3 regions of the Methylovirgula sp. 4M-Z18 genome follow, and region 2 is predicted to be linked to each of the others. Evidence: predicted binding sites of a transcription regulator. Region 2 holds the regulator's gene; each other region holds the start of a gene.
The links. The regulator HrcA, encoded in region 2, represses chaperone genes, less so after heat shock. The targets are predictions, from matches to a motif close to GTTAGCACTCNCNNNNNGNGAGTGCTAAC.
Positions count from the first base shown of each region.

Region 1: groES (co-chaperone GroES) is a predicted target of HrcA. The motif match lies at 3,568-3,596, and genes of this name have one in related genera.
Region 3: groES (co-chaperone GroES) is a predicted target of HrcA. The motif match lies at 5,241-5,269, and genes of this name have one in related genera.

Region 1 is NZ_CP149575.1:94,403-104,671, forward strand. Features, by position in the region: gene V9T28_RS22880 (NAD(P)-dependent oxidoreductase) at 1-311, shown strand, start outside; gene V9T28_RS22885 (hypothetical protein) at 576-800, opposite strand; gene V9T28_RS22890 (DUF982 domain-containing protein) at 841-1,173, opposite strand; gene groL (chaperonin GroEL) at 1,427-3,055, opposite strand; gene groES (co-chaperone GroES) at 3,102-3,416, opposite strand; gene V9T28_RS22905 (hypothetical protein) at 3,753-4,097, shown strand; gene V9T28_RS22910 (Hsp20 family protein) at 4,570-5,037, shown strand; gene V9T28_RS22915 (Hsp20/alpha crystallin family protein) at 5,121-5,630, shown strand; gene V9T28_RS22920 (hypothetical protein) at 6,376-6,807, shown strand; partial or broken gene V9T28_RS22925 (zinc-binding dehydrogenase) at 7,467-7,718, shown strand; partial or broken gene V9T28_RS22930 (plasmid pRiA4b ORF-3 family protein) at 7,839-8,375, shown strand; gene V9T28_RS22935 (hypothetical protein) at 8,436-8,975, shown strand; gene V9T28_RS22940 (Mu transposase C-terminal domain-containing protein) at 9,046-10,269, shown strand, end outside.
Region 2 is NZ_CP149574.1:340,596-350,864, reverse strand. Features, by position in the region: gene V9T28_RS01560 (RecQ family ATP-dependent DNA helicase) at 1-45, opposite strand, end outside; gene V9T28_RS01555 (DUF6356 family protein) at 85-357, opposite strand; gene V9T28_RS01550 (Lrp/AsnC family transcriptional regulator) at 485-949, shown strand; gene hrcA (heat-inducible transcriptional repressor HrcA) at 1,097-2,191, opposite strand; gene V9T28_RS01540 (hypothetical protein) at 2,468-3,127, opposite strand; gene V9T28_RS01535 (patatin-like phospholipase family protein) at 3,213-4,364, opposite strand; gene V9T28_RS01530 (ABC transporter transmembrane domain-containing protein) at 4,439-6,226, opposite strand; gene rpmE (50S ribosomal protein L31) at 6,449-6,679, shown strand; gene V9T28_RS01520 (DUF1465 family protein) at 6,742-7,266, opposite strand; gene V9T28_RS01515 (KpsF/GutQ family sugar-phosphate isomerase) at 7,637-8,611, shown strand; gene V9T28_RS01510 (TIGR00266 family protein) at 8,732-9,511, opposite strand; gene V9T28_RS01505 (lytic murein transglycosylase) at 9,688-10,269, shown strand, end outside.
Region 3 is NZ_CP149574.1:1,102,571-1,112,839, reverse strand. Features, by position in the region: gene hisG (ATP phosphoribosyltransferase) at 1-293, shown strand, start outside; gene V9T28_RS05045 (META domain-containing protein) at 400-888, shown strand; gene V9T28_RS05040 (ABC transporter ATP-binding protein/permease) at 952-3,057, opposite strand; gene groL (chaperonin GroEL) at 3,203-4,840, opposite strand; gene groES (co-chaperone GroES) at 4,898-5,185, opposite strand; gene V9T28_RS05025 (anhydro-N-acetylmuramic acid kinase) at 5,730-6,845, opposite strand; gene V9T28_RS05020 (histidine phosphatase family protein) at 6,858-7,466, opposite strand; gene V9T28_RS05015 (hypothetical protein) at 7,599-7,871, opposite strand; gene V9T28_RS05010 (metallophosphoesterase family protein) at 8,054-8,806, opposite strand; gene V9T28_RS05005 (LssY C-terminal domain-containing protein) at 9,050-10,269, shown strand, end outside.

The sequences.
Region 1 (10,269 bases), on a different replicon from region 2:
TTGCGGAAAGAGGCGGCGCGGATCCGGCTAGAGTGCGCGAGGCGCTGCGGGGCGGGTTCGCGGAGAGCCGGGTTCTCGATCTTCATGGACGGCGCATGGTGGAACGTGACTTCGTCACGCGGGGCCGCTCCGTCACGCATCTCAAGGATATCGACAATGCCCTTGATGCGGCAGCCCGGCTCGGCGTGAACGATACGCCGTTCACGAAGGCGACTGCGGATCTTTTTCGCGGATTGCTCGCGAATGCCTGCGATCTCGACCATTCCGCGCTTCTCGTCGAACTCGAACGCCGCAACGCTATCAAGAATTGAGGTACAGCTTCGTCGTCGATGGTATGATTGCGGTCCCGATGTGGATGGGTTCGTCTACTCCAAGGCGCTATTGCATGGGAGTTGGATGCTGGCCTCCAGTTCTTAGCGTTCGATAACCTGACCCGTGTGCCGCGGACCTGCGAAATCCCTCTCTCTAAATGCGCAAGGCAAATCTCGCCTGCCCGCTCGCCCACCGGCCGAGCCGCTGATTGATGTTTGACGAATATCCCAAACGCGAAACCTCGATGGTTTGTCGCGTCGAGGTCAGTCGCGACGCGTTGGGATGGTCAACGCAGCGCGTCTCGCAGCTACTGCCATCCAGTCACGCAACAGCCCTTGGTCGTCTCTCGAAAAGGAGGCACGCCGCTTGAGATCCTCCAGCGTGTCACCAGGATGACATCGTTCAAAATCTTCACGGATCAGCGTTTCGAGGAAAGCAGATTCCTCTTCACTCGTGGTGCAGAGACCGTAAGAGGAGGTGGTCGGCATCGCACACGCTCCAATTTTCCTGCTCTCCTTGTTCCACGATCTACTGGCGAACGCATGGACCGGGTGTCAGCGGTGGCGTCCAACCTGACCTCGGGAACCCCGCTTGTCGTGGTCGAGATCTATTGCTTTGCGGCACTAACAGCCCAGCACGGCGGCCAGCTTTCACAAAGGCCTTGCGCGCCTCGCGCGAATCGCGCCAACCATCTAATGCATCACGGCACACATGATAGGCGGCGCGATATGTTCTGCCGCGCGCCGATTCAGGCCATTTCTCGGATAGGCATTCGATTGCCTCCCATACGTTTGCAACCACACATTCGCGGCCGGACTTTAACGTCAGTCTGACCGGATCAGAAAAGCAGATGTTATTCATCGTACCGTGACTCCTGCTCGAGTACCAGATATTGAATGAAATTGTGTTTCATTGATCTCTCTCCATGCCGCCGTCTACCGTCCTGCACTTACCTCTGCCGCCTGCCGACCTACGAGCGATTTCAGGCCACTTGAAGGGGAAGCAGGTCGTCGGCCTCCGCGACGGAAACTTTGTTGTTGTCAGTGCATGTTCAGGACAAAATTGTCGAAAGACATGCCATGTCCGCGTCGACGGACGCGGACATGTTTCCTTCTCAGAAATCCATGCCGCCGCCAGGCATCGGCGGAGCCGGCACCTCTTTCTTCGGCTTTTCAGCCACCATAGCCTCGGTTGTCACTAGCAGACCGGCGACAGAAGCGGCATCTTGCAGGGCCGTGCGTACAACCTTGGCGGGGTCGATTACACCCTGCTTGTACAGGTCGCCAAACTCGCCGGTCTGGGCATTCCAGCCATAGGCGAAATCCGTCTTCTCGCGCAGTTTGCCAACGATGATCGAGGCTTCTGAACCAGCGTTCTCCGCAATCTGTCGAACCGGCGCTTCAATTGCGCGGCGCACGATATCGACGCCATATTTTTGATCGACATTCTCGGTTTGGATAGTGTCCAGTACTTTTGCCGCCCTAAGCAGAGCGACACCGCCACCAGGTAAGATACCTTCCTCCACGGCCGCACGCGTTGCGTGCATGGCGTCATCGACGCGGTCCTTGCGCTCCTTCACTTCGACCTCAGTCGAGCCGCCGACCCGGATAACTGCAACGCCGCCGGCGAGCTTCGCTAGACGCTCCTGCAGCTTCTCACGGTCATAGTCGGAAGTGGTATCCTCGATTTGCGCTTTGATCTGGCTGATGCGGCCCTCAATCTCGGTCCTTGAACCGGCCCCGTCGACGATAGTTGTGTTTTCTTTCTCGACGACGATCTTTTTGGCACGGCCGAGCATGTTGAGCGTGACATTTTCCAGCTTGATGCCAAGGTCGTCGCTGATGGCGGTACCGCCGGTAAGGATGGCGATGTCTTCCAGCATAGCTTTGCGACGATCGCCAAAGCCCGGCGCCTTGACCGCTGCGACCTTTAGGCCACCGCGAAGCTTGTTGACCACCAGCGTCGCCAGCGCCTCGCCCTCCACGTCTTCTGCGATAATGAGCAACGGCTTGCTCGATTGCACCGCCGCCTCGAGTATGGGCAGCATGGCCTGGAGATTGCCAAGTTTTTTCTCATGAATGAGTACATACGGCTCTTCGAGCTCGACACGCATCTTGTCAGGATTGGTGACAAAGTAGGGCGAAAGGTAGCCGCGATCGAATTGCATGCCCTCGACCACCTCAAGCTCAGTGTCCGCGGTCTTGGCCTCCTCAACCGTGATGACACCCTCGTTACCGACCTTCTGCATGGCATCGGCCAAGAAACGACCGATCTCGGTGTCGCCATTGGCCGAGATCGTGCCGATCTGGGCGATCTCGTCGTTGTTGGTCACCTTGCGTGCATTGCTCTTGAGCTCGGCGACGATCGCGTCGACTGCTTTGTCGATGCCCCGTTTGAGGTCCATCGGATTCATACCGGAGGCCACCGCCTTGGCGCCCTCTCGGACAATGGCTTGGGCGAGGACAGTCGCGGTGGTGGTGCCGTCGCCAGCAATGTCGCTGGTCTTCGAGGCCACCTCGCGCACCATCTGGGCGCCCATATTCTCGAACTTGTCTTCCAGTTCGATTTCCTTCGCCACCGTTACACCATCCTTGGTGATGCGCGGGGCACCGAACGATTTGTCCAGTACGACGTTACGCCCCTTCGGCCCAAGCGTAACTTTCACCGCATCGGCAAGAATGTTGACCCCACGCAACATGTGCTCACGCGCGTCAGCACGGAATTTGACGTCCTTGGCGACCATTCTTTTTCTCCTTCTCAGGTAGCTTCAATGGTTAGCGTCTAGGTGCTCAGGCTGCCTTCCGAGTCTCAGAGGCAGACTCGATCACGCCCATCACGTCGCTTTCTTTCATGATGAGCAGGTCCTCACCATGGAGTTTGATCTCTGTGCCTGACCATTTGCTGAACAGGATGCGGTCGCCGACTTTGACGTCGAGTTCAACTGGCTTACCCGCCTCGTCGCGTCCGCCGGGGCCGACGGCAACGACCTCGCCCTCCTGCGGCTTTTCCTTGGCGGTGTCGGGGATAATGATGCCACCGGCCGTCTTTTCTTCGGCTTCGATGCGGCGGACCAGGATGCGATCATGCAATGGACGGAACTTCATATCGGTCTCCTTCAGGACAAGCGGATTTCGAGAGGTTCCTCCGCTTCGGATCGCATAGATCCGGAGCGGGGCTGGGGCGACCCTTTACGGCGTCGCGCGCATATCGATCTGGGTCCGGGATTTTTCGAATTCAAGAGGAGTTCGCAAAAATTTTAGCACTCAGGGCGAGAGACTGATAACGCCATGAAAACATGAGCGTAATAGAGATATAGCCGCGTCTTCACACTTGAATTTTCTAAAAAAATCGGCCAAAATAAAACAGTGCCCGGTGTGGCCGGGTCGGCCCCAGCCGAGCCCGAAATGACAAAGGAGCTTTTTTGGAGACGGAGGATAATCATGAACCGGCAAAAGCTCTCGCCGATCATTCCTTCACTTGTTCCTGAATCACTCGACCCAGAACTTGATAGGCTGTTCTCCCCGTCGAGGTATTTCAAGCATCCTGACGAAGTCCTGAAGGATGATGCGCTTGACCTCGAGGAGAAGCGCGCGATCCTATCGTCATGGGTCTCAGACGCCTGTGCGGTGGAATCCGTTCCGGCCTTGCGCCAGCCGCCCTCTGCCAGCCGCCCGGTTTCCGTTGATGAGATCATGGAGGCGCTACGCCGGCTGGACGAAACCAGCGGCGCGGGCGAATGCGTGCACCTGTCGCGCCACAAGAGCCGGCAAGGGCTGGACGCCTGACCCGGCAACTAAGGGGAGATTGATGGTCGGCAGGGAGTTCTGCCTGCACACGGAGGGTTATGGCCTTGAGTCCAGACATCCGCGGCGAACTTCCTGACCATCCGAGCCCTCCGCAACTCTACCTCTGACAAGGATACGATGTCGTCCCAGGATTTCCGATGCCCGAGGGTCTTGTGCGTTTCGGGGAACACGGATTGCAAGGCTCATTCCATATGACAGGCGTCTTCCAACCTCATGTGACTCCATCGAGTTTTCGGGCGGTACATAGGTCCTACAATCCGCTGTTGCAAGGGATGCCGTGCCCATTGCTCAGGACGATGACCAATGCGCATTCTGACATCTTGACGCCTGGGAAGGTCGTACCTACGTCACTACAGCCGGTCGGCTTGTTGAGACCGGCGCTGTCGGGGAGGAGCGCCAGGCTGCTTCCAGGCGCCCCTCGTATCTATGTTGCTCCACGGAGGATGTAGCTATGAGAACAAGTATGGACTTTTCTCCCTTCTATAGGTCGAGCATTGGCTTCGACCGAATATTCGACCTGCTCGAAAAAGCGAATGTACCGCAAAATGCGGACAATTGGCCGCCTTATGACATCGCTAAGGTCAATGAAGACACTTACCGCATCGTCATCGCGGTGGCTGGTTTCGGGGAAGATGAACTGACCATCACCCAGGAAGTGAACACGCTTATGGTCAATGGCGCTAAGGCCGAAAACGGGGAGATTCAATATCTCCATCACGGCTTGGCTCTAAGACCTTTCGCTCGCCGGTTCGAGCTCGCGGACCATGTCAGCGTCATCGGCGCGAAGTTGGAAAACGGTCTGCTGATCATCGATCTCAAGAAGGAAATTCCTGAGGAGATGAAGCCGCGCCGGATCTCCATCAAAGGAGCGACGACCAAGAAGCCATCGGAACGGATCGAAGGCGGAGTCGCGGCCTGACCGCAGGCAACCGGCATGCACGAACTCCCATCCCGATGGGGAGGGGCGTTCGTTGTGAGCAAAGCTAAAGAAAGGAAACAGTGATGAGTGTACGTGATCTGATCCCATGGAACCGTGGCAACAATCAGCGACCGATGATCTATCGCGGCGACGACATGGACCCGTTTCTGTCGTTGCATCGCAACGTCAATCGACTATTTGACGAAGTCTTTCGTGGTTTTGACACCCCGTCGGTGTTCGGTCAGTTGATGCCCAACAACGGTGTTTGGCCCAGCGTCGAATTCTCTGAAACCGATAAGGAAATCCGTGTGACGGCCGAGGTGCCAGGTCTCGAGGAAAAGGACATCGAGGTGCTGCTGGAAGATGGCGTCCTGACACTTCGCGGCGAGAAGAAATCGGAGACCGAAGACAAGAATCGTCAATTCAGTGAACGCTACTATGGGCGATTCGAACGGCGCCTTGCTCTTGGTTGCGAGGTCGACGAAAACAAGGTTGCGGCGACTTTCAAAAACGGCGTGCTCACCGTGACGCTGCCGAAGACCGAAAAGGCTCAGACGAACGCCAAGCATATTGCGATCAACAGCAGCAATTGAGCAGATAAATCGACAAGCTGACCGGATGCGTGCCCGCGCATCCGGCGGCGTCCTTCTCGAGAGGGAAGGTGTCGAGGACGAAGCTCAAGATGTCTTGAAAGATGACAACCTTTCGGCAAGTGAAAAGCGTGCGATTCTTTGATCCTGGGTATCCGATATCTATGCCGTCGAGTCCCAGCCCGGGCTCTGCAACGTGCCGGGAGTTTGCCGGCCTCTCTTTCTCGACGACATCTTGGCAGTGCTGATGAAGCTGAGCGACGATGATCCACCACCACGCGGTGGGGCTGCGGCATGCGGCCATTGCAGTTTTACAAGCTCTGCATGGGATCGTTCCGGTCGCAGCGCACTCAAGAGAGAAGTGCTAAAGGAAGACATTATGGATCAATACCACTTTCATCCACCTTGTATGAGTCGCTGCCGGCTCGTGCCTTACGCTTCTTCCAAATCAAGAGGATTTGTCCATAGGAATATCGGGGGTCGTTCCATCAGCCGAACGCTGCGTGCAAAAAACGTCCAGTGCCGGAGGAAATTGAATTGAACCGACACGTTTAGCACGTGCACGTTCTGGCCTGAAGCCAGAGGTGTGCTACCGAAAGCAGCCCGTTGCTTTCATCCTAGGTGCCAGCACAGGATAGCCAGTTTATTCCGTGTGCTGGCGAAATCTGCAACCTCTCAGCCAACTTGATACACATCTTGAAAATCGGATGGCTGTTCTTTGTAACTTCTGCGGGAGAAGAAAAAACAAATGGAACCAAGCATTCAGATTGATCAAGTGAAGCTTGAGGAATTGATCGTGCGCGTCAAGGAGGGTGAAGGACGTGACCAAGCATTGGATTGCGAAATCGCCATTTCTCTGCAGTATGTCCCGGATGCAATGGCAAAATTCAGTAATGTAAGAGCGCATCCGACGTCGCGATATAGCATGTTATACGACTCACCGATACGGGAGGGTGCCACCACCTTTATTCCCCTGCTGACATCGTCACTTGATGCAGTCGAAAAGCTCAGAGCTTGGGGAGTCGCAAATTGGATAATTGACGTATTACACGTAAGAAACGGCGAGTATATTGTACGAGCCGCCTCCGACACTGGGGCCACCATTCAAGCCACAGCACGTACGGAAGCGCGCGCGAGACTCGCTTCTGTGCTTCAGGCGTTCAAACAACCAAGGGATTAAAGATGGTTTTGTTTCCTCGCTTGCAATTGATCTTTTCTAAGCAGACAAGGGCGACAGCCGAGGCGTGTCATCCAGCAACCATGCAATCGCTCGGTCGAGGAGGGCAGGTCCGTCCCGTCCAGTGCAAAGGAGCGGATGCTCCCTCGAGCACTAAGACGTCAGATTGTCACAACCGGACAAACGCGAGACGGCCGAGTTCTGTAGTCGTCGCGTTCGGTGCATAGCTCACTGACAACAGCAATGACACACCCGTTGGTCGAAAAAGCGAAGTCGGAATTGGAACAAGCACAAGTGCAGCTTGAAGCTGCGCTTCGCGCGTGGGATGTGAGCGTTTCTGAATTGTGGCGGACTTCACTAGCACTCACGCAAGCCCAGAAACGAGTGACATACGCGCACGAACTGTTGCGAGATGCTCTGAACGCGGCGAGTGAATCCGACAAGAAATAGCATTCGCGCAAAGGTCTCTGGTAACAGTCAAGTATACATCGATTTTCCGAGATGCGAGGCATTGCCGCTGACGTCTGGACGCGGCGGTCGGCGCACTATTTGGATCCACAGGCGTCCGGACAGGACAGAAGACGTCGGGGTTTGATTACGCGATGCGGAACTGTTTGGCCAGGAACCTGTCGAACAGTCCAGCGGGTGCGAACCGGCGCAGCAGGCTCGGCGCGGATGTGGTGATCGACTACACCAGCCAGGACGTCGAGCAAGTTCTCTCAGGCTACGATGTGGTGCTGAACAGCCAGGATCCGGAGACGCTTGCGAAAACTCTAAGCGTCCTCAAGCGGGGCGGCCATCTCGTCTCTATTTCGGGCCCACCGGACCCGGCATTCGCGAAAGATCTTGGGCTGAACGCGCTCTTGATGCTTGTCGTTCGTCTATTGAGCCGAAGCGTGCAAAAAAGGCAAAGAGTCTAGGGAGTATAAAAAAGCTGGGGGTGCTGGGCGCCTTGGGTTAGCGTTGCGGCCATGTCTGACGATTGCAAATCTGGCGTGTACCAGCTCAAGGTGAGCTTGCGAGGGATTTCGCCGATGATATGGCGGCGGCTGCTCGTGCCGGAACAAATGACACTTTTCGATCTGCACCGAGCGATCCAGATCACGCTCGGCTGGGAAGATTACCATCTGCACGCGTTCAAGCTGCACGGTCGCTATTATGGCACGACACACGCCGGCGAACGCCATCGCGATGCGTCAGGCCGTCAAATCACTCTTGCGGACCTTCAATTACGTCTCCGCTAGCGAATTCTATACGAATACGACTTCGGCGACCAATGGGAGCACGAGATCAGGGTCGAGGCCAAGCTGGAGCGCAAGGATACCAAGATCTATCCGGTCTGCATAGGCGGCGCACGCGCTGGTCCACCCGAAGATATCGGTGGCCCGAACGGTTACTATGGGCTTCTCGATCGCCTCCCAGCGGACTCCTACGGTTGGCTTAGTGGCGACGCCGACGAAGACGATTTCGATGACGATGGCGGGTTATCCGACTACGATGCCGAGCGCTTCAGCCGGCACGAGGTGAATGCCGCACTGAAGCACGAACTGGGGTCTGTCACCGAAGGCTAATTGACGGAGACGCACGGCCGCTCCGTGTGCTTTCATCTCCATACTGACGAGGAGGTGAGGATGCAGTTTGCCATTCAACTCGTGATCCATGGCGGGAGCGCTATGGTCGAAACGCAGGAGGTCGCCACAATCGAGCGGGCAGACGGCGGGTTGTCGATCGACGAGATCGGCCTGACGCTCGAAGAAGTGAAGAGGACCTTAGCCTCGCTACAGGTCGCGATAACCGAAGCGCAGGCGATTGATTATCGTAGGCGCCAGCGACCTTGTCCCGGCTGCCGCCGCCTCCGGCGGCTCAAGGACAATCGCACAGTTACGGTTCGCACGTGCCTTGGAAAGCTTGCGCTGCCAAGCCCAAGATACGAGCACTGCAGATGCCAGTCTGGATCTGGGGCTATCGCGCCGGTGGTGGCCGCTCTGCCCGAACGTGTTACGCCCGATCTGCTTGCGCTTGAGGCGCGTTGGGCTTCGCTTGCAGCCTACGGTGTCACTGCCGCTCTGCTGGCCGACGTTGTCGATTTGCAGTTCATGATGAGACTGGGATGTTTAATTCGATCAATGGCTTGCGTGAGACTGGGTAGTAGACCTTTGCAGTTCATATGAGACTGGAGCACCTCGTTTTTGCAGTTCATTTGAGATTGATCGACCGGTCCATGAACCGTAATCTCCTCGGATGAAGTCGGGCACGACAGACACTTCCGAGGAGGCTCGCCGGCAAGAAGCCGGACGACGGGATGCCTTGTTGCGCCGGCTATTGCATGCATCGGGATGGCAGGTTACGCGCGAGATTGCCACGATTGCCCGCGAGGAGCTTGGAATCCCTCGTTCGACGTTGTTTCGCCTGGTTGCCCGATTTCGCAAATCTAAGCGCTCCTCAAGCCTTTTACCCAAGCCCGTCGGAACGCCTCACGGCGCCAAGCGCTTGGACATCAGGGTCGAGTCCATCATTTCAGAGATGATTGACCGGTTTTGGCTCCGGCGCGAACGCCCCTCGATGTCGGCGTTGATGCAACGCCTAATCGATGCCTGCCAAGTTGAAGGGCTCCGTCCACCAAACCGACGCACCGTCAAATGTCGAGTAGACGAACTCGAGCGCGGCCTTGTTGTACGTAGACGAGGGGAGGGGGATGTTGCCTCAACTGTGTCCAGCCCTGGATCCTATTCCGCAAGTTCAGCAAACGAAGTTTGGCAGATTGACCATACCCTTGTGGACGTGATCATCGTCGACGAGCAGCTTCGCAAGCCAATAGGGCGCCCTGTCCTGACAATCGCCATCGATGTCTGCACACGAATGGTCGCTGGGTTCTATCTGTCGCTCGACCCGCCATCAAGCGTCTCGGTTGGGTTGTGTCTACTACATGCGGCTTACGACAAGACAAGCTGGATGGCCGAACGTGGTCTTGATCTAACCTGGCCAATTTCAGGACTTCCATCCATCCTGCACTGTGACAATGGCGCCGAATTTCATTCGAAAGCGTTGCAAAACGCATGCCGTGAATACGGCATGAAATTGCAATTCAGGCCCCCCGCGACACCGCGGTTCGGCGGGCATATAGAACGGTTGATTGGTACGGTGATGGGAGCGGTCCATATCCTGCCCGGAACCACTTTCTCCAACATAAAGGCGCGAGGCGATTATGACGCTGAGGGCAGGGCGACCTTCACGCTGCGAGAACTCGAAGCTTGGCTGACTTTACAGATTGCTGGAGTCTATCATCACCGTATCCATTCCAGCTTGCTACGACCGCCCGTGAATGTTTGGCAAGACCTGCAAGGCAAAGTCGATTTTGACCTTCCGCCTGATCGCATGGCATTTTGGACGTCCTTTCTGCCTTCAATCGAGCGGCGTCTGTCGAAGGATGGCATCCATTTCGAAAAAATTCGCTATTGGTCTGAT
Region 2 (10,269 bases):
CTTCAGGGCACCCACCACGCGATCCTGGCCGTCCCGTAAGTCCATCTCCTCCCCCTATGGGGTAAGTCTAGAACCTATGTCGGGTTACAGCCAACCCCATTCTGCGGCGGGCGTCTGCGGATTTTGCGAGGCGACCGCGGTATTGGCCCCGCGTCGCGTCATGTCGGCATACATGGCCTTGACCATGTTCGACGCGGTACGCTCGAACAGGAAGGGAAAGACCGCATGGGTGAAGGCGCAGAAGCTCATGAACAGGAAACGAGAGCCATAGCGCGAAGCGACGCCGAAATGTTCGAAATAAGTCTCGTTGACGGCCTCGGGATGAGCCATGAACAGGCGGTGCAGGTTTTTCAGCATGGAACGCTCCCCGTCGGATGATAACGGTAAGACTAGCTACAAAGGGGCGGTGCATTCATCCCAAATAATCGACATTTTCGGCTATGTGTGTTAAATTTATCTCATGGATTGACCAGAATTCGGGAAAATTTCCCATATGCTCGATACGACCGACAAGCGCATCCTCCGGGCCCTGCAAGCCGACGCAACACTCTCGCTCGAGGCGCTCGCGGAGCTCACGCATATTTCGCGCAATGCCTGTTGGCGGCGGGTGCAAGCACTCGAGGCGGCCGGCACGATTCGCCGTCGGGTGGCACTGCTCGACCCGAAAGCGCTGAATCTCGGCCTTGTCGTCCTGATCCATATTCGCGCCAACCAGCACAATGCAGCCTGGACCGAGCAGTTCCGCAAGGCGGTGTTGGGTCTGCCCGAAATTCTGGCCGCTTACCGCACGGCCGGCGACATCGATTACATTCTGCGCGCCCGCGTACCGGACGTTGCGGGCTACGATGCTTTATACAAAAAGCTGATTGCAACCGTCGAACTGTCGGACGTCTCGGCGCATTTCGTGATGGAAGAAATGAAGGATACCTGGGAATTGCCCTTGGGTTAGCCCGTCGCCAGATCGGGATATGCATCAACCGTGCCTGGAAAGATCTGGTGGCGCCGGATGGGATCTGTATGGCAACCTGCCGATCCAAGGGTAGTTTGTCGTCACCAAGTCCTGAGTCTCTGTCATAACGGGTCGACCTGGACGCACTTATGCCTTGCGGCCCTCAAGCAGCTTGCCGACGATTTTCGCCGTATAATCGACCATCGGCACGATCCGCGCATAATTCAACCGCGTCGGGCCGATCACGCCCAAAACGCCGACGATCTTCTGGCCACCATCGCTGAAGGGCGCCGCGATCATCGAGGAGCCGGAGAGCGAAAACAGCTTGTTTTCCGAACCGATGAAGATGCGCACGCCCTCGCCGCTTTCCGCGCGGCTCAGGAGGTCAATCACATCCTTCTTGGTCTCGAGATCGGCGAACAGCAGGCGGATGCGCTCGAGATCGTCGAGTGCGGTGAGGTCCTCGAGCAGATTGGCCTGGCCGCGCACGATCAATTGCTGCGCATCGCCCTGCATGCCGGCCCACGAGGCAAGGCCGGCATCGACGAGGCGCGAGGTGAGCTGATCCAATTCATCCTTGGCGGCCTGGCGCGCCGCCTCGATCTCCCCGCGCACATGTGCGAGCGTGCGGCCGCGGATGCGCGCGTTGAGATAATTGGCGGCCTCCAGCAGGGCGGACGCCGGCAGACCGGGCGGGGTCAGGATGACACGATTTTCCACCTGGCCGTCTTCGGCGACGAGGACCGCGAGCGCCCGTTCCGGGTCGAGCCGCACGAATTCGATATGTTTGAGCCGCGCATCACCCTTCGACGTGACGACGAGGCCAGCGCCGCGCGTCAGGCCGGAGAGCAGGCTGGAGGCTTCCGCCAACACGCCGTCGAGCGTTTTGCCCTGGCTCGCAGCCTTCACATCGGCCTCGATCCGGCCGCGCTCCTCGCGCGACAGATCGCCGATCTCCATCATCGCATCGACGAAGAAGCGCAGGCCGAGATCGGTGGGCAGACGCCCTGCACTGGTGTGCGGAGCGTAAATCAGGCCAAGATCCTCCAAATCCTGCATCACGTTGCGAATCGAGGCCGGCGACAGGGTCATCGGCAGGATGCGGGCCAGATTGCGCGATCCGACCGGCTCGCCGCTGGCCAGGTAGCTTTCGACGAGGTTCTTGAAAATCTCGCGCGAACGGGCATTCAGGCCTGCGGCGACACCCGGATCGAACACGGAGGGAGTGGGAGACTGCGCCATAAGCCAAAAATGGCGGCACCGGCGCAAAGATGCAAGATCATGCAAAAATTCATAGCAAAAATACGAGCTGCGCATCACACAAATGCCTAGCTCGCCCTATCTACTAGGTCAGTCTTGCTGCTCTAGGGTGCGAGCTATGTCGATCACCGGTTCAAATTTTCTACACCATACCGGCGACATTCTGGCCTACGCGATGTGGATCGCCATTGGCCTCGTCATTGTCGCCGCGTTTTTCATTGCATAAGGCCGCCGGCATTTCCGGCGGCCCGACCTTGCTCACCTTTGTCGCGCCTCCAGCTTTTCGAACACCAGGGCTGCGAGAAAGCCGAACAGCATGTGGCCGACCCAGCTCATGAACGACAGGTCGCCGCCCCAATCCATCAGCAGGAACGGCAGTCCGGCGACGGGCGCGAAAATGCCGAGCGCGTTGAACCAGGTGTAGGATCCCCAGCTCAGGCAATTGGCGATCAGCGGATTGGGATTAATGAAGCGCGTTGCCGTCGTGAGCGTCACCAGCAGCCAGAAGATGCCCATCCACTGGGTGAAGGAATGCCACCAGACCAGGGACAAAACGACAAAGCCCGTGAACAGCAGCCAGACGCCGGCATCCAGAATGATCGCCCAATGTTTGATCCCGCGCGAGACGATGTAATAGAGGACCGGATAGCCGACGATGCCGAGGAAATAATGCACCGCCGTCGCATTGGCATTGGCCGGCTGCATGCTGAGATCGTAATTGGTGCCCGCGAATCGATTGACGAGCGACAGAACGAGACCGGGTGGTTCGAGCGGATTGCCCACTACCCACACAGTGATGATGCGCGACCAGATCTCCCAGGCCATCAGCGAAATATAGCCGCCGATAAACAAATTCAGCAGCGTGGGCGCCGACGGAATCGCCGGGATGGAAAGTTCGAACTGCGATGACTGTGTCATAGGCGTCCCCAATAGCGATGTACTTTTATAGTCCAAGACAAAGTCCGTGGCGTTTCAGTTTGTCGTGACTGAGCGCGCGTTGCGCTCACGATTTTGTGACACTTTCATCGGTAGGTTCCCTGCGGATCTCGTGAAGACAGAACCCTTCCAGTGGATCAACTTCCGCCTGCCACGGCGCTTGGGCCAGCAATTTTTGCGTATCGACATAGCCTGCGCGCCATCGCTTGGAGATGCCGCCTGGGGTAAAATCGATGTCCTTGGTATGGTCTTCGTTCTGCAAGGTGGGCGCCAGGAGCCGCACCACATGCATGCGCGTCAGACAGCCGAAGGCCGCCATGCGCTGGACATCGCTCAAGGCCCGCTGGTCTTCCGGCAGTTTTGCCGCCAGTTCGGCGATGATGTGACGCAGGCGATGAATTTGCCGCTGACGGAGAATGTGGCTGTCGGTGCGGCTTGAATATTGAATGTCCTTATGCCGGTTCATGACATCCCAGATCGAGTGCGGCTCCGATCCGCGCGGATTCCAAATGTGAATGGAAAAGATCAGGGAATCGCGGCGCGGCACGTCGTCGAACACGGCCTCCACCGGCGTATTGGAGAGAATGCCGCCATCCCAGTAAAGTTCATCGTCGATACGCACCGCAGGAAAGGCCGGCGGTAACGCGCCGGACGCCATGATGTGGCGTGCGTCCAGGGGCATGTCACGGCTATCGAAATAGCGCATCTGGCCGGATGTGACATGCGCCGCCCCAACCGTCAGGCGCGGCACGCCTTGATTGAGCACGGCAAAATCGACGAATTCCTGCAACGTTTGAGCAAGCGGGCCGGTCGAATAATATCCCGCTGCCTCAGGCCGCATCGGCATGTGCGGTCCAAGAAACGCCATGGGATTTGGTGCGAAAAAGCCAGGAATACCGGCCGTAACCGTTGACAGATTGGGCAGGCTGCGGGCCGCCCAAGGAAACCCGGTAAAGAAATCGGGCTGCTCGACGCGCCGCCAGAAATCACGCAGCCGCGCGAGCCGATTGGCAACGGCGTTGCCCGCGATCAGGCTGGCATTGATTGCGCCAATCGAGGTGCCGATCACCCAGTCCGGCTCGATTCCGGCCTCGTGCAAAGCCTCGTAAACGCCCGCCTGATAGGCGCCCAATGCGCCGCCGCCTTGCAAAACAAGAACGACCTGTCCCACGGCAGCGATAGATTGCGGTCTCTCTTTGGTGGGCGTTGATGCGGGCATGTGCTGCTCATGTTGAATTTGCGCCCACAATGCACAAAAGCACGATCAAGCAAAAAGCACATATTCGTGAAGGCTTACATCGCTGACGCGGCCGCTCCCGTCTCGAATTGCAATTTGGCGAGACGGGCATAAAGACCGCCCCTCGCCACCAGACTGATGTGGTTGCCTTCCTCGACGATGCGGCCGCCATCCATCACCAGAATGCGATCCGCCGACAGAACGGTGGCGAGCCGATGTGCGATGACCAGCGTCGTCCGGTTGTGCATCAGGCCTTCGAGCGCCTGCTGCACAATGGTTTCATTCTCTGCATCGAGCGCCGATGTCGCTTCGTCGAGCAGCAGGATCGGGGCGTCTTTCAGGATCGCGCGGGCAATGGCGATGCGCTGGCGCTGACCGCCGGACAGGGTGACGCCGCGCTCGCCGACACGCGTCGCATAGCCTTCCGGCATTTGCTGGATGAAATCGTCGGCATTGGCGCGTTCCGCCGCCGCGCGCACCTCGGCGTCGCTCGCTTCGGGGCGGCCATAACGGATATTGTCGGCGATGCTCGCGCCGAAGATCACCGGTTCCTGCGGCACGAGGGCGATGCGCGCACGCAAAGCATCGGGATCGAGCGTGCGGATATCGGTGTCCTCGACCCGGACCGCGCCGGCGCTCGGATCGTAAAAGCGCATCAGCAATTGGAACACCGTCGATTTGCCGGCTCCCGAAGGGCCGACGATCGCGACCGTCTCGCCGGGCCGCACGACAAAGCTGATGTCGTGCACCACGACGTCGCTGACGCGCGTCGGATAGGCGAAGCTGACGTCATCGAACGCGACTTTGCCGCGCGGCGGCGGCAGAACGGCCGGATGCGGCGGCGCCGTCACGCGCGGGACGACCGCCATGATTTCACCAATACGGCTTGCCGCCCCGGCCGCCGCCGAAACTTCGCTCCAGACTTCGGACAACGCGCCGAGCGAGGAGGCCGCAAAAATGGCGTAGAGAATGAACTGCGTCAGCGTACCGTCGGTCAGCTGCCCGGCAAGCACATCGCGCGCGCCCAGCCACAACACACCGACGACGGCGGCGGAGGCCAGGAAGAAGGCCCCGGCAGTGAGATAGGCGCGGGCCTGGATGGCCTGGCGCGCGGCATCATAGGCGTTTTCCGCGGCGTCCAGGAACCGCCGCGTCGCGACCTTCTGCGCGTTGAACGCCTGCATCGTGCGCATGGCACCGAGATTCTCGGCGGCATAGGCGCTCGCATCGGCGAGAGCGTCCTGGGCCCTGCGCGAGCGGCCGCGCACCGACCGGCCGGCCATCACCAGAGGCAGCACGATCATCGGAATCGCGATCAGCATGAGCCCTGAGAGCTTCGGGCTGGTGATCACCATGGCGACGATCGCACCGACCAGCAGGATGAGATTGCGCAGGGCGATCGAGGCGGAAGCGCCGAAAGCCGACCGGATCTGCGTCGTGTCGGAGGTCAGGCGCGACAGCAATTCGCCGGTTTTGGCCGTATCGAAGAATTGCGCATCGAGCCGGGTGAGATGACGGAACAAAGCATCGCGCAGATCCGCCACCACCCGTTCGCCCAAGGTCATGACGCAATAATAACGCGCACCGCTCGCGAGGCCGATGATCGCCGCGGTGACGAACATGGCGCCGAAATAGAGATGGATGGAGCCGGAATCCAGCTTGGAAAAGCCGTCGTCGATCATTTTCTGGCCGATTTTCGGCAAGGCCAAGGTCGCGACCGAGGCGACGACCAGCGCGGCGAGAGTCGCCCAGATTCGGCCCTTGTAGCGCAGGGCGATCGGCACCAGGGGGCGCAGGGCGGAGAGAGGAACGCGGCTTTTCGGGCTTTCGGACGTATCGGACATGGAGGGCCTTTAGGACATTGGCGCGGCTTATATATCAATTGCCACGGCAATTTCATCCCGTGCGCCCTTTGGCCGCGCTGTGTCCGAGGTTTGCGCGAAATCCCACCTTGTTTTCTCAGCCTCTTTGCTTTATAGGCGCGGGCTCACACGAATTTTGTTCGAGTTCGGACCGGCCTTTGCAGCGCCATCGTGCTCGCGCGTAGAGTTTTAAGGAACTGACCCATGAAGGCCGATACCCATCCGTCGTACCACATGATCAAGGTCGTCATGACCAATGGCACCGAGTTCATGACCCGCTCCACCTATGGCAAGGACGGCGATACGCTGAACCTCGACATCGATCCGACCACCCATCCGGCCTGGACCGGCGGCTCGCAGCAATTGCTCGACCGCGGCGGCCGTCTGTCGAAGTTCAACTCGCGTTTCGGCAATCTCGGCCTCGGCAAGAAGTAATTTCAAAGATTTAGCGGAAACTCCGTTGAAAGCCCTGGTTGATCGCCGGGGCTTTTTCCGTTCTAGGCCGATGGCCCGGCGAAGGCGCCGCGCAACCGGTCGAATTGTGCCCGCACCGCCGACAGCGGCAGTTCCGTGCGCTTCGCACGCCCGAGTTCGTCCATGCGGACGATCTTGCCCTGCAAGACGAGCGAGCGGGTGCAGAGGTCGCGCAAAGTCTCCGGCAAATCCTCGAAAATCCCTTCGGACGCCGCAAGCGGCTGGCAAACCAGGCGAATTTTTTGCTTGGCGTGGACCGTCTGGGCAGGAGTAAGCTCGCCCTCATGCACCGCTCTGGTCTGCACGAGCCAGGAGGTGAGATGGGTCAAGCGGGTGGTGAGGCGCATGCTCTCGGTCGCGTAGGCCAAAGCCAGCGTGCGCGGCAGGCCGCGCGCCTCGAGCCGGCCGGGGCCGTCGAGATAGGCGGCAGCCGCCTCGACGAGTTCCATGCCCTCACGAAACAGCAGTTTGAACGGATCGGCCGGCATGAACGGCCGGTTGAGCCGCACGACATTTTGCGGATTTGACCGATGAGACGCTTTCACCATCTGCCCCTCGCCGTGGCATTCATGGCCCCGAAAGCGACATCTTAGACGGCGGCGCGGAAAAGCGGGCGTAAAGCTTTTATTAACCTTAATCGGCGAAGAAGCGGTTCCGCCTCCAAAAAAAGCCGCCCGAGGGGCGGCTGAAGTTCTAATCAGGGAGGCGTCAAAGGGAGTGTAGGAGAGCCACTCAGCCCAGCAAAGCTGAACTGAGGAAGAGGCTGCGCCTGATTTGCTAACATAAGGTTAAGAACCAGCGCGGCGCCGCGGATTTCCGAAAGATTCAGCGGATTGAACAGAGCTTGGCCTCATAGGACGCAACCAGTCCCCGTTTGCACTCTCGTCAGCCGAGCTCCGGAATGTTAAGAGCGGCGCCATGATCGAAAATTCCCCCCTCCCTTCCGCGCTCCGGACCCTGGAATGCGAGCGGCTCGGCATCGTCACCCTGGAAGACGCGCTCCGTAACGGCCTGGCCAAAAGTTTCGAGGCCGCCTTCGCGCTGTTGCAAAGCGCCGGCGGCCGGGTGATCGTGACTGGCATGGGCAAATCGGGCCATGTCGGCCGCAAGATCGCCGCAACCCTTGCGTCGACCGGCACGCCCGCGCTCATGGTGCATCCGGCGGAAGCGAGCCATGGCGATCTTGGCATGATCCAGGCCAATGACGTGATTCTCGCGCTGTCCTGGTCCGGCGAAACACCGGAGCTTGCCGACATCATCACCTATTCGCGGCGCTTCCGTATCCCGCTCATCGCCATGACCTCGAATGCCGAGAGTTCGCTCGGCCGCGAAGCGGATGTTTGCCTCGCCCTGCCGAAGGCGAAGGAAGCCTGCCCCAACGGCCTCGCCCCGACGACGAGCACCACCATGCAATTGGTGCTCGGCGACGCGCTGGCCGTGGCGCTGCTCGAGGCGCGCGGCTTCACTGCCCATGATTTCAAAGTGTTCCATCCCGGCGGCAAGCTCGGCGCGCGGCTGATGTATGTGCGCCAAGTGATGCACACGGGAGAGCGCCTGCCGATCGTGCCGCTCAAAGCCGATATGGGCGCGGCGATCGTCGAGATTTCGGCCAAGGGCCTGGGCTGCACCTGTGTGGTCGACGGTAACGGCGCGCTCGCAGGCATCATCACCGACGGCGACCTGCGCCGGCACATGAAGCACGACCTCGTCACCGAGCCGGTCACCGCCATCATGACCCACAGGCCGCTGACCATCGCCGAGGATGCGCTGGCGGCCGAGGCGCTCGAAATCCTGACCAGCACCAAGCGCTCGGTGCTGATCGTGGTGGACGGCGATAACAAGCCGAACGGCGTGGTGCATTTCCACGACCTGCTGCGGCTCGGCGTGGTGTAACGAGTGGGCCGCGCGGCCCTAGAGCATTTTGCGTTCTTTCAGAATCGCAAAATTGCTCTACTTCTTTGTTTTGTCGCATTTTCTTAACCGAAAAGTCGTGCAACTTTTCTGGAAAATGCTCTAATCGTTGCTCGAGCCTAGAAACCCGCCCAGCAGCGTCCCGACTGCCCCGAGCGCGGCGCCCGTCGCCATCGTGCCGGAGGAGGAATTAGCGCCCGTGTCGCCGCCGCTGCCCGGCAGATACCGGCCGATCTCCTCGGCGAGATTCAGGATCGGCATGCTTTGCAGCCAAATATGGCCGGGACCGGTCAACGTCGCGAGAAACAGCCCCTCGCCGCCGAACAGAATGTTCTTGAAGCCCGCGACGCGCTGAATATCGAACCCGACGCTCGGCTCGATCACCCCAACATGGCCCGCATGCACCAGCAGCCGCTCGCCCGGCGCAAGATCGCGCTCGACGAGTTCGCCGGAGAGATCGAGCCAGACCATGCCGGGACCCGTCACCTTTTGCAGCACAAAGCCCGAGCCGCCGAAGAAACCGGCGCCGATGCTTTTCTGCCAGGCGAGTTCCAGGCTGATGGCTTTCTCGGCCACAAGAAAGGTTTCCTTGCGGCAGATCAGCGACTGGCTGGCCTGCAATTGCACCGGGATGATCGTACCCGGAAAGCGCGGCGCGAAGGCCACATGGCCGGCGCCCTGCGCGGTAAAATCGGTCACGAAAAACGAGCCGCCGCCGAAGCTCCGGCGTAAGCCGGCAAGAAAGCCGCCGCCGGTATGGGTATCCATGCGCACCGCATCGTTCATCCACGCCATGCAATTGGTCTGGCTGTAGACCGTCTCGCCGGGCGCGAGATCGATCGCGACCGTCTGCATCACCGTACCGGAAATCTGGTAGCGCATTGTTTACCCCCTTACCCATATACGGCCGGCTTCGCCTTAATGCCGCCGCGGTTCGAATGGATCGTTCTAACCTCTATATCATGGTTAACAACGCGTTAAATCTCCCGTATTTAGAGTCATGCGACCAAGGCCGTGATTCGTTTTCAGTTCCGGCGGAATGGCCTAAGGATCGACCCATGAGCCTCGTCATCGGCAGATTCACGCCGCAGGGCAAGACACCCTCCGCGCAGGATTTTTCAACACCGCTTAAACCCATTCGCTCGACAAGCTGCGCCGCCTCGATGGCGCAGATTCTGCGCATGATCGTGCTCGCGGCCCTGTTCGTCGCGGGCCTGCTCTATCTCTTTCACGCGGGCTACGCCCACGCCAAGGGCCCGCCGCCCGACGCAGGGTTCGCCAAGTTCCTGCAGGAGCTGTGGCCCGATGCGAAAACCCAAGGGGTTTCGCGCGAGACGTTCGACGACGCTTTCGCCGGCGTGACGCCGGACCCGTCGGTCATTGCGATCACCCGCAAGCAGGCAGAATTCGCCCGGCCGATCTGGCAATATCTTGGCGGTGCCGTCACCGAGACGCGCGTGCACAAAGGCCAGGAGATTTCCGCGCAATGGAAATCGACGCTCGACAAGGTCGAGCAGCGATATGGCGTCGACCAGAACGTCGTGCTCGGCGTGTGGGGGATGGAGACGAATTTCGGCGGTGCAGCAGACACCCACTATGTAATCCGCTCGCTCGCGAGCCTCGCTTATGTGCGTTACCGC
Region 3 (10,269 bases), 760 kb from region 2:
TGTCGCGCATCGCGGCGGAGGAAACCGCGCGCACCACCCGCGAGGTGCGGGCGGTGGTGCTGCCCCAGGCGGCGCCGGCGCTTTACGTCGAGGCGCAAAAGCTGTTCGAGGCAACGCCGCTGTTCGGGGTGAGTGAGGGACAGATGGTCCGGCTGAATTGCGCCAAGGCCCGCGCCCCCGATCTCGCCGATTGGCTGATCGGCCAAGGCGCGGAACATGTGGCGGTCGCCACCCTCGATTATGTATTTTCCGCCACCAACCCGCTCTACGACCGCCTGGCGAACCGGATTTAGGCGGGCCGGCCCGTCTCCACAAATTCCCGGACTTGCCTCAATTTCGCCATTGCGGCATTTCTTGGTTCGGCGACATTCCGCAACTCAACGGCTTCAAGGACACGATATGCGCACCAAACTTTTTCTTGCCCTGCTGACCACCGGCCTTCTCGCCGCTTTCGCCCTGCCGGCAGCGGCCCAGGATGCGACCATCGTTGGCAGGCACAAGAAAAAGGCGCAACAAGAGCAACCGCAGCAGCCCACCTTCGCGCAGCCCGACCAGACGTTCCCCGTCGGTGCGCAATGGACAGTTTCGGAAATCAATGGCAAGCCCGTGCCGGGCGACGCCGAACTCACGCTCTCGATCGACGGCAACGACCGCGGCACCGGTTTTTCGGGCTGCAACACCTGGTCGTCGACCCTGAAACCCATTCAGGGCCAGCGCCTCGCCATGGGCTCCGTCGCGCTCACCAGCAAGACCTGCCCTCCGGCAGTGACGCAAATCGAACACGTCTATCTCGGCATCCTCCATTCCGGCCCGTACTGGAGCATTGACGGCTCGGACCTGATCGTGAAGAGCCAATACGGCGTGTTGCGCTTCAAGCGCGGGATTTGATCCCGCGCTTTACCGGCGTTCTCTGCGCCGCGCACACGTCGAGGTCCTGAACCCGCAAAATCGTCACGAGGTGGCCAGGACCGCCTCGCGAAGCGTCGATGTTCCGTCGGCACCCCGAACCATTTCGACCATGCGGTCGTGCATGCCGATCAAGCTCGACCGGTGGCCGATGGAAACGACCTTGGTGTTAGGCAGCGACATCTTGATAATGTCGTAGAGCCTCTTCTCCGACTTCTCGTCGAGGGCCGACGTCGCTTCGTCGAGCAAGAGCCAATCGGGTTTGGCGAGCAACGCTCTCGCCACGGCAAGCCTTTGCTGTTCGCCGCCGGAAAGCTGCTGCGTCCAAATGTGAGATTCGTCCAGATTCGCCGAAATATGCGACAGTCCAACCTCGTTCAACACAGCCACGATCTCGGCGTCGCGATAGGTTCCCTCGGCGGAGGGATAGCTGACCACACTGCGCAGAGAACCGAGGGGGAAATACGGCCGCTGCGGCAGAAGAAGAATATTTTGTCCGGCTGGGGTCGAGACCTTCCCCTCGCCATAAGGCCAAGCGCCGACGATTGCCCGCAGCAATGTCGATTTGCCCGATCCCGACGGCCCGCTCACCAAGGTGCGCTGCTGACCGTTGAAGCGGAAATGATCCACCTGCAAAAGCTCTTCGCCCTGCGGCAGGTCTACCTTCAGATTGGACAGCACCACATCGTCTCCGGCCCGCTCCAGGACGATGTGAGGCGCCTTCGTGCCAAGGAGATTTGCCCGCTCGATGGCGTTATCGAAGGACGTGAGACGGTCGAGGACCGCGCGGTAGCTCGCCAAATACACGTAATTGTCGACGATGAAGTTGAACGCACCGATGACTTCGCCAAACGAATTGGCGACCTGGGTGAGTTGCCCGAGCTCCATCTTACCCGCAAAGTAAAACGGCGCGCCGAAGACGTAGGGAATAACGACATTCATCTGACCATAGAGGCCGCTGAACGCCGTAATTTTCTTACGCTTGTCGATGATTTGCATGTAGTTCGCAAAAATCTCGCCAAAACGCCCCATCACGCTTTGCTTTTCCGTATCCTCACCATGCAGGAGCGCGACCTGTTCACCATATTCACGCAGACGCGCCAGCGAGAAACGCATGTTCGCCTCATATCTCTGCCTTTTAAAACTGAGCGCGGCATATCCTTTACCGATATACATGGCGACGAACGTCCCAAAGGCCGCATACAGAAGAGCCACCCAGAACAGTGATCCAGGGACCGCGATGCCGAGCCCAGGGACAATGAAATCCGACGATAGATTCCAAAGTAGGATCGAAAAGGCGGCAAGCGAACTGAAAGTCGAGATCAACATCACAGAGAAGGAATAGATGCCGTAGCCTTGGTCACCACCATCAAGGAACAGATTCACGTCCTCAGAAATACGCTGGTCGGGGTTGTCCGTTTCGCCGCCGATCAACGACATACGATAATGGGCCGCGCCATCAAGCCAATGCGCCACATAAAATTTCGTTAGCCACCGGCGCCAACGCAAGATGAAGGTCGAGCTCACGACATAGTTCGTGACGGCAAAGGCCACGTAGATCATAGCCCAAACAAGAAACTCGAAAATGAGTGCGTACCAAAAATTTCCCGCATTCTTTGCTTGAAGCGCATTGAAAATGTCGCGACGCGCGTATGTTAAGACGACCGTGACACCAACGACGATCTGATTGATCAAAACAAGCGACACGAGCATCATCGAAGCGATCCGACGCTCCAGCAGCCGCATTTCTGGCAGGGGCCAGATGCGGAACGTTCCCGGTTCATTTTGTTCGAAATAGCGGTCCGCAATACGGGTCATCGAGCGGACGATCGGGATATAGGAGGCGCCAAAGACGGCGATCACGAAAACCGCCATGGTCAGCGGCAGGGTTTCGGGAATGGTGTAATCGGCGAAGGCCGCCGGCCAGTATTGGGCACTACCGGCGAGATAAAGCGCACCGAACAAAATGGTTTCGAACGCAAAGATCGCGACGAAATTTTTCAGGAAGCTCGAGATGCTCAGAGAGAGAAACGTCAGGGCGGCACAGGGTATGCCGATGACCCCGATCATCAGGGCGCCCGTATCCCCCTTCACGCCAATGACAAGAGCGATCACCGAAAAGATCGCGACGGCAAGTCCTAGGATTCGCATGGGGGCCTTCATTGCAAAGGAGAAACGGGCAGGAACAAGTCTCAGAGCTTGAGGGCGAAAATAAGAACCCGATCCTTAAAGAATTGTCATAAAAAAGGCCGCTCTTGTCGAGCGGCCTCTTCTATTCTTGCAAAAGCGGGATTTCTTAGAAATCCATGCCGCCCATGCCGCCGCCCGGCATTGCCGGCGCCGCAGCTTCCTTCTTCGGCTTGTCGCCGATCATCGCTTCGGTCGTGATCAGGAGGCCGGCAACCGAGGCTGCGTCCTGCAGCGCGGTGCGCACGACCTTCGCCGGATCGACGATGCCGCTTTCGATCATGTCGACATATGCCTCGGTCTGGGCGTTGAAGCCGAAGGTCTGCGACTTGTTCTCGGAGATCTTGTTGACGACGATGGAGCCTTCGACGCCAGCGTTTTCAACGATCTGACGGATCGGGGACTCAAGCGCCTTCAGCACGATGCGGATGCCGGCAGCAATGTCCTCGTTGTCGCTGTGCAGCTTCGAGACCGCGGCGCGGGCACGCAGCAGAGCCACGCCGCCGCCGGGGACGATGCCTTCTTCCACCGCAGCGCGGGTGGCGTTCAGGGCGTCATCAACGCGGTCCTTCTTTTCCTTCACTTCGATTTCGGTCGCACCGCCGACGCGGATCACGGCGACGCCGCCCGCGAGCTTGGCAAGACGCTCCTGCAGCTTCTCGCGGTCGTAGTCCGAGGTGGTTTCCTCGATCTGCGACTTGATCTGAGCAACGCGGCCTTCGATGTCCTTCTTCTTGCCGGCGCCGTCGATCACGGTGGTGTTTTCCTTGTCGATACGGATGCGCTTCGCGCGGCCGAGCATCGCCAGGGTGACGGTTTCGAGCTTGATGCCGAGGTCTTCCGCAATCATCTGACCGCCGGTCAGGATCGCGATGTCTTCCAGCATGGCCTTGCGGCGGTCGCCGAAGCCCGGAGCCTTGACGGCAGCAACCTTCAGGCCGCCGCGCAGCTTGTTGACGACGAGGGTCGCGAGCGCTTCGCCTTCCACGTCTTCAGCGATGATGACGAGCGGCTTGCCGGTCTGCACGACGGCTTCCAGCACCGGCAGCATGGCCTGCAGCGAGGAGAGCTTCTTCTCGTGGATGAGAATGTAGGGATCGTCGAGCTCGGCGATCATCTTCTCAGCGTTGGTGATGAAATACGGCGAGAGATAGCCGCGGTCGAACTGCATGCCCTCGACGACGTCGAGTTCGGTCTCGAGGCTCTTGGCCTCTTCCACCGTGATCACGCCTTCATTGCCGACCTTCTGCATCGCCTTGGCGATCATGTCGCCGATCGACAGGTCGCCGTTGGCCGAAATCGTGCCAACCTGCGCCACTTCGTCCGAAGACTTGATCTTCTTCGAGCGCTTCTGAATGTCCTTGACGGCTTCGGCAACGGCGAGGTCAACACCGCGCTTCAGGTCCATCGGGTTCATGCCGGAAGCGACGAGCTTGGCGCCTTCCTTCACGATCGCCTGGGCGAGAACGGTTGCGGTCGTGGTGCCGTCGCCAGCCGTGTCGTTGGTCTTGGAAGCGACTTCGCGCACCATCTGGGCGCCCATGTTCTCGAACTTGTCCTCAAGCTCGATTTCCTTGGCAACGGTCACGCCGTCCTTGGTGATGCGGGGAGCGCCGAAGCTCTTGTCGATCACGACGTTGCGGCCTTTCGGGCCGAGCGTGACCTTCACCGCATTGGCGAGAACATCAACGCCGCGCAGCATCCGGTCGCGGGCGTCAGACGAAAAACGTACGTCCTTAGCAGCCATTGTTTTAACTCCTGAACCTTGGGTTCTGAATGAATGGGGTGGGAGAATGGGTGGCGATTAGCCGATGATGCCCATGATGTCAGACTCCTTCATGATCAGGAGTTCTTGACCGTCGATCTTCACTTCCGTGCCGGACCACTTGCCGAACAGGACCTTGTCGCCCTTCTTGACGTCGAGCGCGACCAGCTTGCCGGCCTCGTCGCGAGCGCCCGAGCCGACGGCGATCACTTCGCCCTCTTGCGGCTTTTCCTTAGCGGTGTCGGGGATGATGATACCGCCTTTGGTCTTTTCTTCGCTGTCGAGGCGACGAACGACAACACGGTCGTGCAGGGGACGGAATTTCATGTGTTCGCTTCCCTAGTTGGTAATTTTGCGAGACAGCCGCCGATGGCGGCCGACCATTAGCACTCGCTCAAAGAGAGTGCTAACAGGTTGCCGCTCAGATAGGCGCGGGCCCAAATTGTGTCAAGGGGAGGAATTTTTGAATTCCGCTCAAAAGTTAAGACCGGCGGCTGTCCGCCAGACTTAGGCTGCACCTTGTCGCGTGCCGACCAACAAATGGTTTGACAAGCGCGCGCTCCGGACTTAGAACATAAAGAGAACATTTGGCGCTGCGAGCGGATAAGGAGCAACTCCCAAGCCGAGCTTTTTAGGACCGCGACCATCCCGGTCTGTTTTTTTTGGATCGCGACCGTCCCGGTCGCAAGCGGCGCGAAGCGCCGGCCCAGTGTCTCGATTTGGATGATTATCCTTCATCTCAAATATCAAGGCCTCCTTCATTGTGCGACCGAGACGGTCGCGGTCCAAGAAAAGGTTCTCATCAGAACCAAAATTGGGAACGAACTGATAGAGCGAATAAATTATATAAATCAATACATTGCAACATATATCACCCCGCCACGCGCCCGCCGGCCATCGGCTGGGATACGCCGGTGGTTGCGGGGAAGCTGATCGGGATGCCCCGGAGCGCGCGGACCGCGAGGAACGCGAAGCATTCAGCCTCCACCGCGTCCCCGCGCCAGCCGAGCGTGTCGGCGGACACCGCACTCACCCCGGCCCGTTGTTCGAGCATCGCCATCAGCGTCGGGTTGCGGCGGCCGCCGCCCGAAACGAACAGGGTTTGCGGCCGCTGCGGCAGCAGATCAAGCGCCCTGCCGACGCAGGCAGCGCTGAAGGCCGTCAACAACGCCGCGCCGTCCTCCGCCCCCAGCCCATCAGCCATCGCGGCGGTGAAATCGAACCGGTCCAGCGATTTCGGATAGAGCGCCGTGAGGTAAGGATGGTCCAGCAAGCGGGCGAGCCGGGCTTCGTCCACGCGGCCCCGCGCCGCGAGCGCACCGTCGCGATCCATATCGCCCAGCCCCCGCGCCTTGACGAAATCGTTGATCGGCGCATTGGCCGGGCCGGTGTCGAAGGCGACAAGATCACTCTTGCCGTCCCACCACGTGATGTTGCCGACGCCGCCGAGATTGAGAATGGCGCTGTCGCCCCGCGCCCCCGCCGCACCCAGAAGCGCGGCATGGTAGATGGCGGCGAGCGGCGCGCCCTGGCCGCCCGCGCGGATGTCGGCGGTACGGAAATCGTAGACCACCTTGACGCCGAGAAGCGCGTGCATCAGAGCGCCGTCGCCGAGCTGGCGCGTATCGCCGGGCCGGTCGGGCTGGCGGCCACGATGCAGCACCGTCTGGCCGTGAAAGCCGACGACGCCGATCTGTGCCATGGTCATGCCGGCCTGAGCGACGACCTGCTGCACGGCCGCCGACTGCGCCCGCGTCAGGGCGTCCTCGGCCTTGGCGAAGATCGCGGGCTCCGGCCCCTCGAAGTTCCAGCTGCGCGCCGCATGCTGCGCCTCCTCTAACATCGCGCGAATCGCTTCGGGATAGGGAACGAGCGCGAAGGCGCCGAAAGCCTCGATACGCTCGCCATCGGTCTTGAGCAACGCGACATCGATATTGCCGTCGAGAACGGTTCCCGTCATCAAGCCAACCGACCAGATCGGAGTCATCGTATCAGACCCTCACGCGACCAAGTGCGGCAGCACGTTCCACATTGACAGAACGCGCACGTCAGGATGGCTTGGATTGGGGCCGAGAATGCTGAGCGATGCCGGCTGCAAGGGAAAATGCTCGCCTTCGGCCATCTTCAGGTCGAGCCACCTGGTCGCCAAGGCACCGCCGAAATGCCCGTGCGAGAACAGGGCAATGTTTCCGCCGAGCATCGAGAGCCGCGCGATCACCCGGTCGACCCGCGCCGTCATCTCATCCGGGCTCTCACCGTTGGGGCAGCCGTCGCGAAAGACACTCCAGTCCGGGCGGCCATTTTTGATCTCGGCGGAGCGCAGGCCTTCGTAATCGCCGTAATCCCACTCGGCCAAATCGGGATCGATCTGTACGCCATCACCGTAGCCGGCCAGCACGCAGGTCGAATAGGCGCGCGTGCGCGGGCTCGACAGGACATGGTCGAATGTGTAGCGGCCCAGCAAGGGCTGCAGCGCCTGCGCCCCCGCTTCGCCGTTCTTGGTCAGCGGAACGTCCGTCTTGCCCGTATGCTTGCCGGAGAGCGCCCATTCGGTCTCGCCATGCCGGACATAGAACAGCCGCAACGGTTTTGCTTCCTGCGCAACCATCCTCGTTCCTTTATGCCATTTGGAATCGTGCCACTCTATGCGGCTTCCAACGTGGCGCTTTATTCGCCGCGCCAGGCGGTGCAGCAACGAAGAAACGCCCCGGAAGCTTCCGGGGCGTTCGATGAAAAACGATTATTGCTGCGGAGCCGGCTGCACGGTGCCGGCAGGCGCCTGCTGCTGGTTCTGCATCTGCTTTTGCTGTTGTTGCTCCTGCAGACGCTTCTGCTTCTGCATCTTGTGCAGGTGATGCCCGGCAATGCAACCGCCGACCGCGCCAACCACCGCATGATGGCCGGCATAATGGCCAGCCACCGCACCCGCGGCCGCACCGGAAAGACAGCCAATGGCATGCGCTTGTTGCAGCGACACCAGAATGAGACCCGTGGCCAAAAGCATTTTACGCATGGGAGCTCCAATCCTTCTTAACGAACCCAAATGCGCCCGGCGGCGCCAACCACACCATTTAGCCGTCGTGTCCGACAATTGAAAGACCCCCGGTGCCGGGAGCCCCGTCAAAATCGCTAGCCCGGCGCCCGCAGAGCGGCCGGAAACGAGGGTCCGCTGGGTGCGTCCCGCCGCTCCGAAACCTATCGCCGGAACGTCACCACTTCCGTGGCTAAGCCTGCCGATCCAAGTTCGATCAGCCGATAGCCGAAGATCCGCGTGTCGGTTTCCGCATTGTCGCGGCCGATCTGATAGGACACGGCGGGCGTCAGAAACTGCCTGATGCGCCCTTCGACAGTCTCGACGTCCATATGATAATGTCCTGCAAAGACGGTCACATCACTCTTGGCCTGTTGCAGCAGCAGCTTGACGCTCTCCCGCCCCTGCAATGCGGCGGACGAGCGATCGAGCGGCGTGCCGACATCCAAAATCGGATGGTGAATGAACACGATGATCTGCCGATCCGTCTCGAGCTGCTCCTGCAGCCACGACAATTGCCGCTCGCTCACCGCATTGGCGGATGAATCCATGAAAATGAACCGGAATGGCGGCGACTCCCGCGCATAGAACAATTCGTCGCCGTCGCCTGCCGTCTCCAGCGAATAGAAGGGTTTCACCTGGGCGTAGGTGTCGTGATTGCCCAAGATCAGATGCAGGCGAACGTTCGTCCTGCTGACACACTCGAAAAAGTAGGCATTCGCAAGCGGCGTGCCGATATCCCCGCCGAAGACAATGTCCTCGATGCGTCTTGCGGCGAGATCTCGCAGGACAGTTTGAAAATTCTCCCTATGGGCGAGTGGATCGTCGGCATAGGGCATTTTGGTAGCCGTGATGTTTCCGCCGGCGATGAGCTGCTGGCCTAAATGCGCGTCGGTGAAATGGGCGAATTTCCGCATTGTTAAGTCCTTTCTTCCGCCATCACTCTACCGGCTTCCCGCCTGAGATCTTTCGATCCGGATCGAAATGTGGATCATCCCGAATATCGGGCCGCGGCGATGTTCTCCAAAGATGGAAAGCAGCCGGCGCACTTGACCACACGGCCCAAAGACTGCAATGCGGTCGGGCGGTCGATGCGGAAGGTGACTTTAGCGGACATGTGGCGGAAGCGGGTTTTGCAGATTCTGGCAGGCGCGGCATGCTTGCTGCTCCTAAATATGATCCTGGCGTTCCGCTTCGCGCCGGATCCGGCCGCCGACGCCATCTTCAAGGCGCGGGCGCAAATGCAGACGGCCGACGGGCTCGTCGTGAAGATAGCGGCGCTCAGCCGCGACGAGAGCAGACGCAGCTTCGGCGAAAATCTTGGCGCCCATGAGATCCAACCGGTCTGGCTGTCGATCGACAACAACACCGACGAGCCCCTCACCCTGATGACGGCCCGTCTCGACCCGGCGTTTTACTCGCCCTACGAGGTGTCCTATCGCTTTGATGGCACGTTGTCCTGGAGCGAAAACAAGGCACGTGACGATTATTTTGAGAGCCGCCAGATCGGCGACGCGCTGCCGCCGCATTCGCATACCGAAGGATTCGTCTATGCGACGCTCGATTCTGGCGTCAAATTCGCCAATGTCGCGATCACTGGCAAGACGCGCACCAACCACTTCGAATTCGTGCTCGATGTGCCCGGGACCGCCATTCTCCGGCAGAACGTTTCGCCGGCGCAACTCTATCCGCACGAAACCATCAAGGACCTGAACCTCGACGAGCTGAAGGCCGTGCTCGCGACCCTGCCGTGCTGCACCGCCGACGCGAAAGATACCCGCGCGGGTGACCCGCTCAATCTCGTGGTGATCGAACATTCCGATACGCCGATGAAGGCCTTTATCGCGCGCGGCTGGCACGTCACCGACAAGCTGAACGTGGCGAGCATTTTGGAGACCATGCGCGCCTTCCTGTTGCGCGGCGAATACCTCACTTCGCCCGTCAGCTCGCTCTATCTCTTCGGCCGGCAAGAAGATATTGCCCTGCAAAAGCCGCGCGCCACGATCAGCGAACGGGTACACTTGCGCCTCTGGCTGACGCCGAACACGTTTCAGTCCAACCGCATCTGGGTCGGCCAGATCAGCCGCGACATCGGCGTGCGCTTCACCGCACACACATGGAACCTGACCACCCACAAGATCGCGCCCGATGTCGATTTTGACCGGGATTATCTGCTGCAGGACCTGCTGCTTTCCGGCTTGATCGAGCAATTCGGCTATGTTGAGGGCGTCGGCGGCGCCCCGAGCTCCGAGCCGCGCACCAATCTGACCGGCGACACCTATTTCACCGACGGCCGCCGGCTCGTCGTGTTCCTGGCCGACAAGCAGCCACAACCGGCGGCGCAAATTTCCGGTAAGCAGATCTGGACGGACGGTGCAAG